Linked DNA regions of Rhodopseudomonas boonkerdii. The protein of the gene in region 1 interacts with the protein of each later gene in a pairwise test. Links are inferred from orthologs where the notes say so. Each region holds a gene or a part of one and is shown in the gene's direction. Other genes may lie near its edges.

Region 1 (3,509 bases):
ATCGATGTCGACTACTTCAAGATGTTCAATGACAGCTATGGCCATCCCGAGGGAGATGCCTGTCTCGCCCGCGTCGGCGAGACGCTCGCCCAGTTGGCCGATCGCGTGTCGGGCTTTGCAGGCCGCTACGGCGGCGAAGAGTTCTGCCTGCTGCTTCCGGCCACCGACACCGCGCGCGGCGTCCAGATCGGCGAGATGGTCCGCTCGGAAATCTGGAACCTGACCGTCCCGCATGCCACCAGCACCCATCAGCGCGTCACGGTCAGCGTCGGCGTCGCCGCCGCAGCTCCGGCCACGCTGGAAACCGTCCGCGACCTGCTGGAAGCTGCCGATGCCGCCCTCTACGCCGCCAAGCGGCGAGGCCGAAACGCGGTGGTCGAGCATGGCTTCGTGCGGAGCTATGACAGGGCGGTCTCGCTCAGCGCATAAGCCTGCTCCGGCTTGCCGCAGCACTGTCTTTTCACGCTTAAGCCGTTGACCCACCGTGGTCTTTTGTGGCCTAGTCCCGGCCTTCACAGGACCCGGAACAGACTGCCGAATCGATGACGAACGAACGCTACAACGCCCGCGAGACCGAACCGCGCTGGCAGCGCGTGTGGGACGAGAAGGCGATCTTCGCCACCAAGAATGATGACCCGCGGCCGAAATATTATGTGCTCGAGATGTTCCCCTATCCGTCCGGGCGCATCCATATGGGCCATGTCCGCAACTACACGATGGGGGACGTGCTGGCGCGGCTGAAGCGCGCCAAGGGTTTCAACGTCCTCCACCCCATGGGCTGGGATGCATTCGGCCTGCCGGCGGAGAACGCCGCCATCGAGCGCAAGGTGGCGCCGAAGGCCTGGACCTACGACAACATTGCATCGATGAAAAAGCAGCTGCAGACCATGGGTCTGTCACTGGACTGGGCACGCGAGTTCGCGACCTGCGACCCCAGCTACTACAAGCATCAGCAGAAGATGTTCACCGACTTCCTCGCCGCCGGCCTGGTCGAGCGGAAGAAGTCGAAGGTGAACTGGGATCCGGTGGATCACACCGTGCTCGCGAACGAGCAGGTGATCGACGGTCGCGGCTGGCGCTCGGGCGCCGTCGTCGAGCAGCGTGAGCTGACCCAGTGGTTCTTCAAGATCACCAAATATTCGCAGGACCTGCTCGACGCATTGGAGACGCTGGATCGCTGGCCGGACAAGGTCCGGCTGATGCAGCACAACTGGATCGGCCGCTCGGAAGGCCTGCATTTCGAATTCGGTCTGGTCGGCGCGCCCGCCGGCTTCGACAAGCTGCCAGTCTTCACCACGCGGCCGGATACGATGTACGGCCCGACCTTCGCGGCCATCTCCCCAGATCATCCGCTGGCGAAGAAACTGGCTGAGAGCGATCCGAAGATCGCGGCCTTCATCGACGAGTGCCACAAGCTCGGCACTTCACAGGCCGAGATCGACACGGCAGAGAAGCTCGGCTTCGACACCAGCATCAAGGCAACCCATCCGGCTGATTCGACGTGGGAGCTGCCGCTCTATATCGCGAATTTCGTGCTGATGGATTACGGCACCGGTGCCGTGATCGGCTGTCCCGCCCATGACCAGCGCGACCTCGATTTCGCGCGCAAGTATGACCTGCCGGTTCTGGACGTCTTCGTGCCGGTCGGCAGTGACGAACGCGTCGGCAACACCGCTTTCGTACCAGCCAAGACCGACACGGTGCAGTATATCCGCTGGGTGGGCGAGCCCGGCGTGATGACCTGCGAAGAAGCGATGAAGAAGTCGCTGGCGATCTTCGAGAACGACGGCTGGGGCAAGCGCGAAGTGAATTTCCGCCTGCGTGACTGGGGCATTTCACGCCAGCGCTATTGGGGCTGCCCGATTCCGATCATCCATTGCGAAAAGTGCGATGTGGTGCCGGTGCCGGAGAAGGATCTGCCCGTCGTGCTGCCGGAGGACGTGACCTTCGACAAACCGGGCAATGCGCTCGATCATCACCCGACATGGAAGCACGTCACCTGCCCGCAATGCGGCGGCAAGGCGCGGCGCGAGACCGACACGATGGACACGTTCGTGGACTCGTCGTGGTACTTCGCGCGCTTCACCGATCCGTGGAACACGGATGCGCCGACGACGCGCGCGGTGGCCGATCGCATGATGCCGGTCGATCAGTATATCGGCGGTGTCGAGCATGCGATCCTGCATCTGCTTTACAGCCGTTTCTTCACCCGCGCCATGAAGGCGACGGGACATGTGAGCCTGGACGAGCCCTTTGCCGGCATGTTCACGCAAGGCATGGTGGTTCACGAGACCTACAAGAAGCAGGACGGCACGTTTGCCTCCCCGGCGGAAATCAACATCACCGGCGACGGCACGACACGCTCGGCAACCCTTCTGACCGACGGTTCACCGGTCGAGATCGGCTCCATCGAGAAGATGTCGAAGTCGAAGCGCAATACGGTCGACCCCGACGACATCATCGGTACTTATGGCGCCGATACTGCCCGCTGGTTCATGCTGTCGGACTCGCCGCCGGATCGCGACGTGATCTGGAGCGAAGAGGGCGTCAAGGGTGCCTCTCGTTTCGTGCAGCGGCTGTGGCGCATGGTCAATGATGCCGCGGCGCACGGGAAAACCGCGCCAGCCGACAAGCCGGCAACTTTCGGCGCTGAGGCGCTGGCGGTCCGCAAGGCCGCCCACGGGGCGCTCGACAAGGTTTCGACCGGTGTCGAGCGGCTGCAGTTCAACGTCTGCCTCGCTTATATCCGGGAATTCGCCAACGCGCTCAGTGAGGCGCTGGCCAGGCCGGAAACGCCCGCACCGGACATGTGCTGGGCACTGAACGAGGCGGCCGTGATCCTGGTGCAGCTGTTCGCCCCGATGATGCCGCATCTGGCCGAAGAATGCTGGGTTGTGCTGGGCCAGCCCGGCCTGGTCTCCGAAGCCTCGTGGCCCCAGGTCGAGGCCGATCTGCTGGTCGAAGACAGCATCACCCTGCCGGTCCAGGTCAACGGCAAGAAGCGCGGAGAAGTCACAGTTCCGCGGGAAGCGCCGAGTTCCGAAATTGAGGCTGCCGCTCTGGCTCTCGATGTTGTAAAACAGGCGCTCGATGGCAAGCCCGTCAAGAAGATCATCGTGGTGCCGCAGAGGATCGTGAATGTTGTCGGCTAAGCTCCGTATTGCCGCCCGCCTGACGGCGATCGTCGCCCTCGGCGCGCTCACGGCCGGCTGCTTCCAGCCGATGTATGCGGCCAAGACGGCCGACGGCTCGCCGGCCCTGCGCGAAAAACTCGCCGCGGTCGAAGTGCCGCCGCTCGACTATCCCAACGCCTCGCCGCAGGCGCGCGTGGGCGTCGAGATCCGCAACGCGCTGATGTTCAAGATGTATGGCGCCGCCACCGGCACGGCGCCGCTCTACACGCTGAAGATCCGCTTCAATCCGAGCCGCACATCGCTGATCGTCGATCCGAATACCGCGCTGCCGACATCGGAGAATTACGGCATCGACGCGACCTATGGCCTGATCGA
Region 2 (3,292 bases), 1.6 Mb from region 1 along the record:
TTACCGCCGAGGCGCGGGCTGCGGCGGATCGGTTGCTCAAAGGCGCGGCGTAACCCAAACTCGTCATTCCGGGGCGCGCCGAAGGCGCGAACCCGGAACCTCATAATGCCTGCACTCTGTGTTACAAAACGCCGCCATACCGTACTGCGTCTACATGCTCGCCTTGAAGAAGAATGGTGCGCTGTATATCGGTGTCACCAACGACCTTGTTCGCTGCGTCCACGAACACAAGACAAATGCGGTCAAAAGTTTTACCTCGCGCTACAACGTGCATGTTCTTATGTGGTTCGAGATTTACGCCGATCCGCTGACGGCGATCACCCGCGAGAAAGAGCTGAAGAAGTGGCGGCGGGAATGGAAAGTTGCTTTGATCGGGGCAACGAATGTCGAATGGCATGATTTGTATGCGTCGATCCCGTAAGAGCGCCCCATGATGAGATTCCGGGTTCGCGCTGCGCGCGTCCCGGAATGACGAGTGTAGCTATGGCAAAATCTCCCAAAACTCCCCCCGACATCTCCACGCTCACCAAGCCGAAAGCCAAGGTCGAGCTGATGCGGCTGTCGCTGGAGATGGAGACGCACAACAAGCTTTACTATCAGGACGACGCGCCGACGATTTCCGACGCGGCCTATGACGCCCTGCGCCAGCGCGTCGAAGCGATCGAAGCCAAATTCCCCGATCTCGTGAAATCGGACTCGCCGACCCAGACCGTCGGCGCTGCGCCTTCGCGCGGCTTCGCAAAAATCCAGCATGCGGTGCCGATGCTGTCGCTCGGCAATGCCTTCAGCGACGAGGAAGTCACCGAATTCGTCACCCGCATCCAGCGCTTCCTCAAGCTCGACGAAATCCCGGCACTCGTCGCCGAGCCAAAGATCGACGGCCTCTCGCTGTCGCTGCGTTACGAGAATGGCGAGCTGATCCATGCCGCCACCCGCGGCGATGGTTTTACGGGAGAGGACGTCACCGCCAATGTCCGCACCATCAAGGACATCCCTAATACGCTGAAGGGCAAACAGATTCCCGCCGCCTGCGAACTGCGCGGCGAGGTCTATATGCTCAAGAGCGATTTCCTTGCGCTCAACAAGAAGCAGGAAGAAGCCGGCGACACAGTTTTCGCCAATCCGCGCAACTCGGCAGCCGGGTCGCTGCGGCAGAAGGATGTCGCTATCACCGCATCGCGGCCATTGAAATTCTTCGCCTATGCCTGGGGCGAGATGTCGGACTACCCGATGCCGGCGCCGACCCAGCATGCGATGGTCGACTGGCTCCACAAAGCCGGCTTCACCGTCAATCCCGAGATTACGCTGTGCAGGAGCGTCGATGACGCGCTCGCCTTTTATCGCCGTATCGGCGAAATCAGGGCCAAGCTCGGCTACGACATCGACGGTGTCGTCTACAAGGTCGATCGGATCGACTGGCAGGCGCGTCTCGGCTTCGCCGGCCGCGCGCCGCGCTGGGCCATCGCACATAAATTCGCGGCGGAGCAGGCGATGACCGTGCTCGAAAAGATCGACATCCAGGTCGGGCGCACCGGCGCGCTGACCCCGGTGGCGCGGCTGACCCCGATCACGGTCGGCGGCGTCGTGGTGTCGAATGCAACGCTGCATAACGCCGACTATATCGCCGGCATCGGCAATGACGGTCAGCCGCTGCGCGATGGCGTCGATATCCGCGAGGGTGACACCGTGATCGTGCAGCGCGCGGGGGATGTCATTCCGCAGGTCGTGAATGTCGTGCTCGACAAACGCCCGAAGACAGCGAAGCCCTACGTGTTTCCCGACAAGTGCCCGGTCTGCGGCAGCCATGCCATTCGCGAGAATGACGAGGTCGTGACCCGCTGCACCGGTGCGCTGGTGTGCCCGGCGCAGGCGGTGGAGAAGCTCAAGCATTTCGTCTCGCGGCTGGCCTTCGACATTGACGGCCTCGGCGACAAGCAGATTCAGGAATTCTATGACGAGGGCATCATCATGCATCCCGTCGATATCTTCACGCTGGCCAAGCGTGATGAGCGTGCCAACAAGAAGCTGCGCGATCGCGAAGGCTATGGCGAAGTCTCGGTGCGCAATCTGTTTGCAGCCATCGACGATCGCCGAACGATCGAACTCAATCGCCTGATCTTCGCGCTCGGCATCCGCCATATCGGCGAGGGCAATGCAAAGCTGTTGGCGCGGCACTATGGTTCTTTCGCCGCGTTCCGCGAGGCGATGCTGGCTGCGGCGGCGGGCCAGAGTGAAGAGGGGAATACGTCGGAAGCCTATCAGGACCTCAATAATATCGGCGGCATCGGTGAGATCGTTGCCGACGCCGTGGTCGAGTTCTTTGCCGAGAAACGTAACGTGAAAGCGCTCGATGAATTGGTTGGTGAACTCACCGAAGTTATCCCGGTCGCGCAAGCCAAGACCGACACGCCGGTCGCGGGCAAGACGGTGGTGTTCACCGGCTCGCTGACGAAGTTTACACGCGATGAAGCGAAGGCGTCGGCCGAACGTCTGGGGGCGAAGGTTGCCGGCTCCGTGTCGAAAAAAACCGATTATGTCGTCGCTGGCGAGGATGCAGGTTCAAAGCTTGCCAAGGCGCGGGATCTCGGCGTGACCGTGCTGACGGAAGACGAGTGGCTGGCGCTGATTGGGGGATAATACCTCCGCCCTACATCAACCCGCTCTCTTCACTCTCCGCTTTCTCGACCATCTTTTCCGTCACCACCACCTTCCGCCGTGGCACCAGAAAGATCATCGCGGCCGCGCAGCCGCAGGACAGCACGACCAGTGACAGGTTGAGCGCTACCGGCGTCGCAAAATGCCCGCCGAGCCACGCGCCACCCTGCGAGCAGAGTGCGCCGAATCCCATCTGCATGAAGCCCATCATACCCGAGGCCGCACCGGCCGCTTGCGGGCGGATGCTGAGTGCGCCGGCGGCGCCGTTCGACATCACGAAGGCATTGCCGAACATCACGATCATATGGGTGAGGAACAGCCAGGCCGGGTCCTGATTGAGGCCCGTCAGTCCCCAGACGACATTGAGCAATGCGCCGCCGAATTGCAGCGCGAGGCCGAACCAGATCAGCTGCTCGATGGTTCGGCGCGGCGCAAAGCGCACACAAGCGAGATTGCCGACGAGATAAGCGAGGCCGGATGTTGCGAACCATGCGCCATATTCGGCAGAGCTGCGGCCCATCTGGTTGACGACCACATAAGGTCCGCCGCCCGCGAAAGTGAAAATGATCCATGAGGCCATCACGTAGCAGAAGAGATAGCCGAGAAAGGCGCGGCTGCCGAACAGCACTCTTGAATC

What was found.
Region 2: the proteins of leuS (region 1) and ligA interact in binary tests that used the Escherichia coli proteins (3 or more experiments, as listed by UniProt). The link is inferred for Rhodopseudomonas boonkerdii from one-to-one orthologs.

The regions. Positions count from the first base shown.
Region 1 is NZ_CP036537.1:277,877-281,385, forward strand. The notes cover bases 163-3,352. They hold leuS (leucine--tRNA ligase), read left to right. Parts: upstream 163-542; coding sequence 543-3,152; downstream 3,153-3,352. Other genes in these bases: E0H22_RS01265 (diguanylate cyclase domain-containing protein), read left to right, coding at 163-429; lptE (LPS assembly lipoprotein LptE), read left to right, coding at 3,139-3,352. In the rest of the region: more of E0H22_RS01265, read left to right, coding at 1-162; more of lptE, read left to right, coding at 3,353-3,509.
Region 2 is NZ_CP036537.1:1,891,180-1,894,471, forward strand. What follows is about bases 88-3,060. They hold ligA (NAD-dependent DNA ligase LigA), read left to right. Parts: upstream 88-483; coding sequence 484-2,637; downstream 2,638-3,060. Other genes in these bases: E0H22_RS08840 (GIY-YIG nuclease family protein), read left to right, coding at 155-421; E0H22_RS08850 (multidrug effflux MFS transporter), read right to left, coding at 2,648-3,060. Also shown: DNA repair protein RecN, read left to right, coding at 1-53; more of E0H22_RS08850, read right to left, coding at 3,061-3,292. UniProt on the Escherichia coli protein: DNA ligase that catalyzes the formation of phosphodiester linkages between 5'-phosphoryl and 3'-hydroxyl groups in double-stranded DNA using NAD as a coenzyme and as the energy source for the reaction.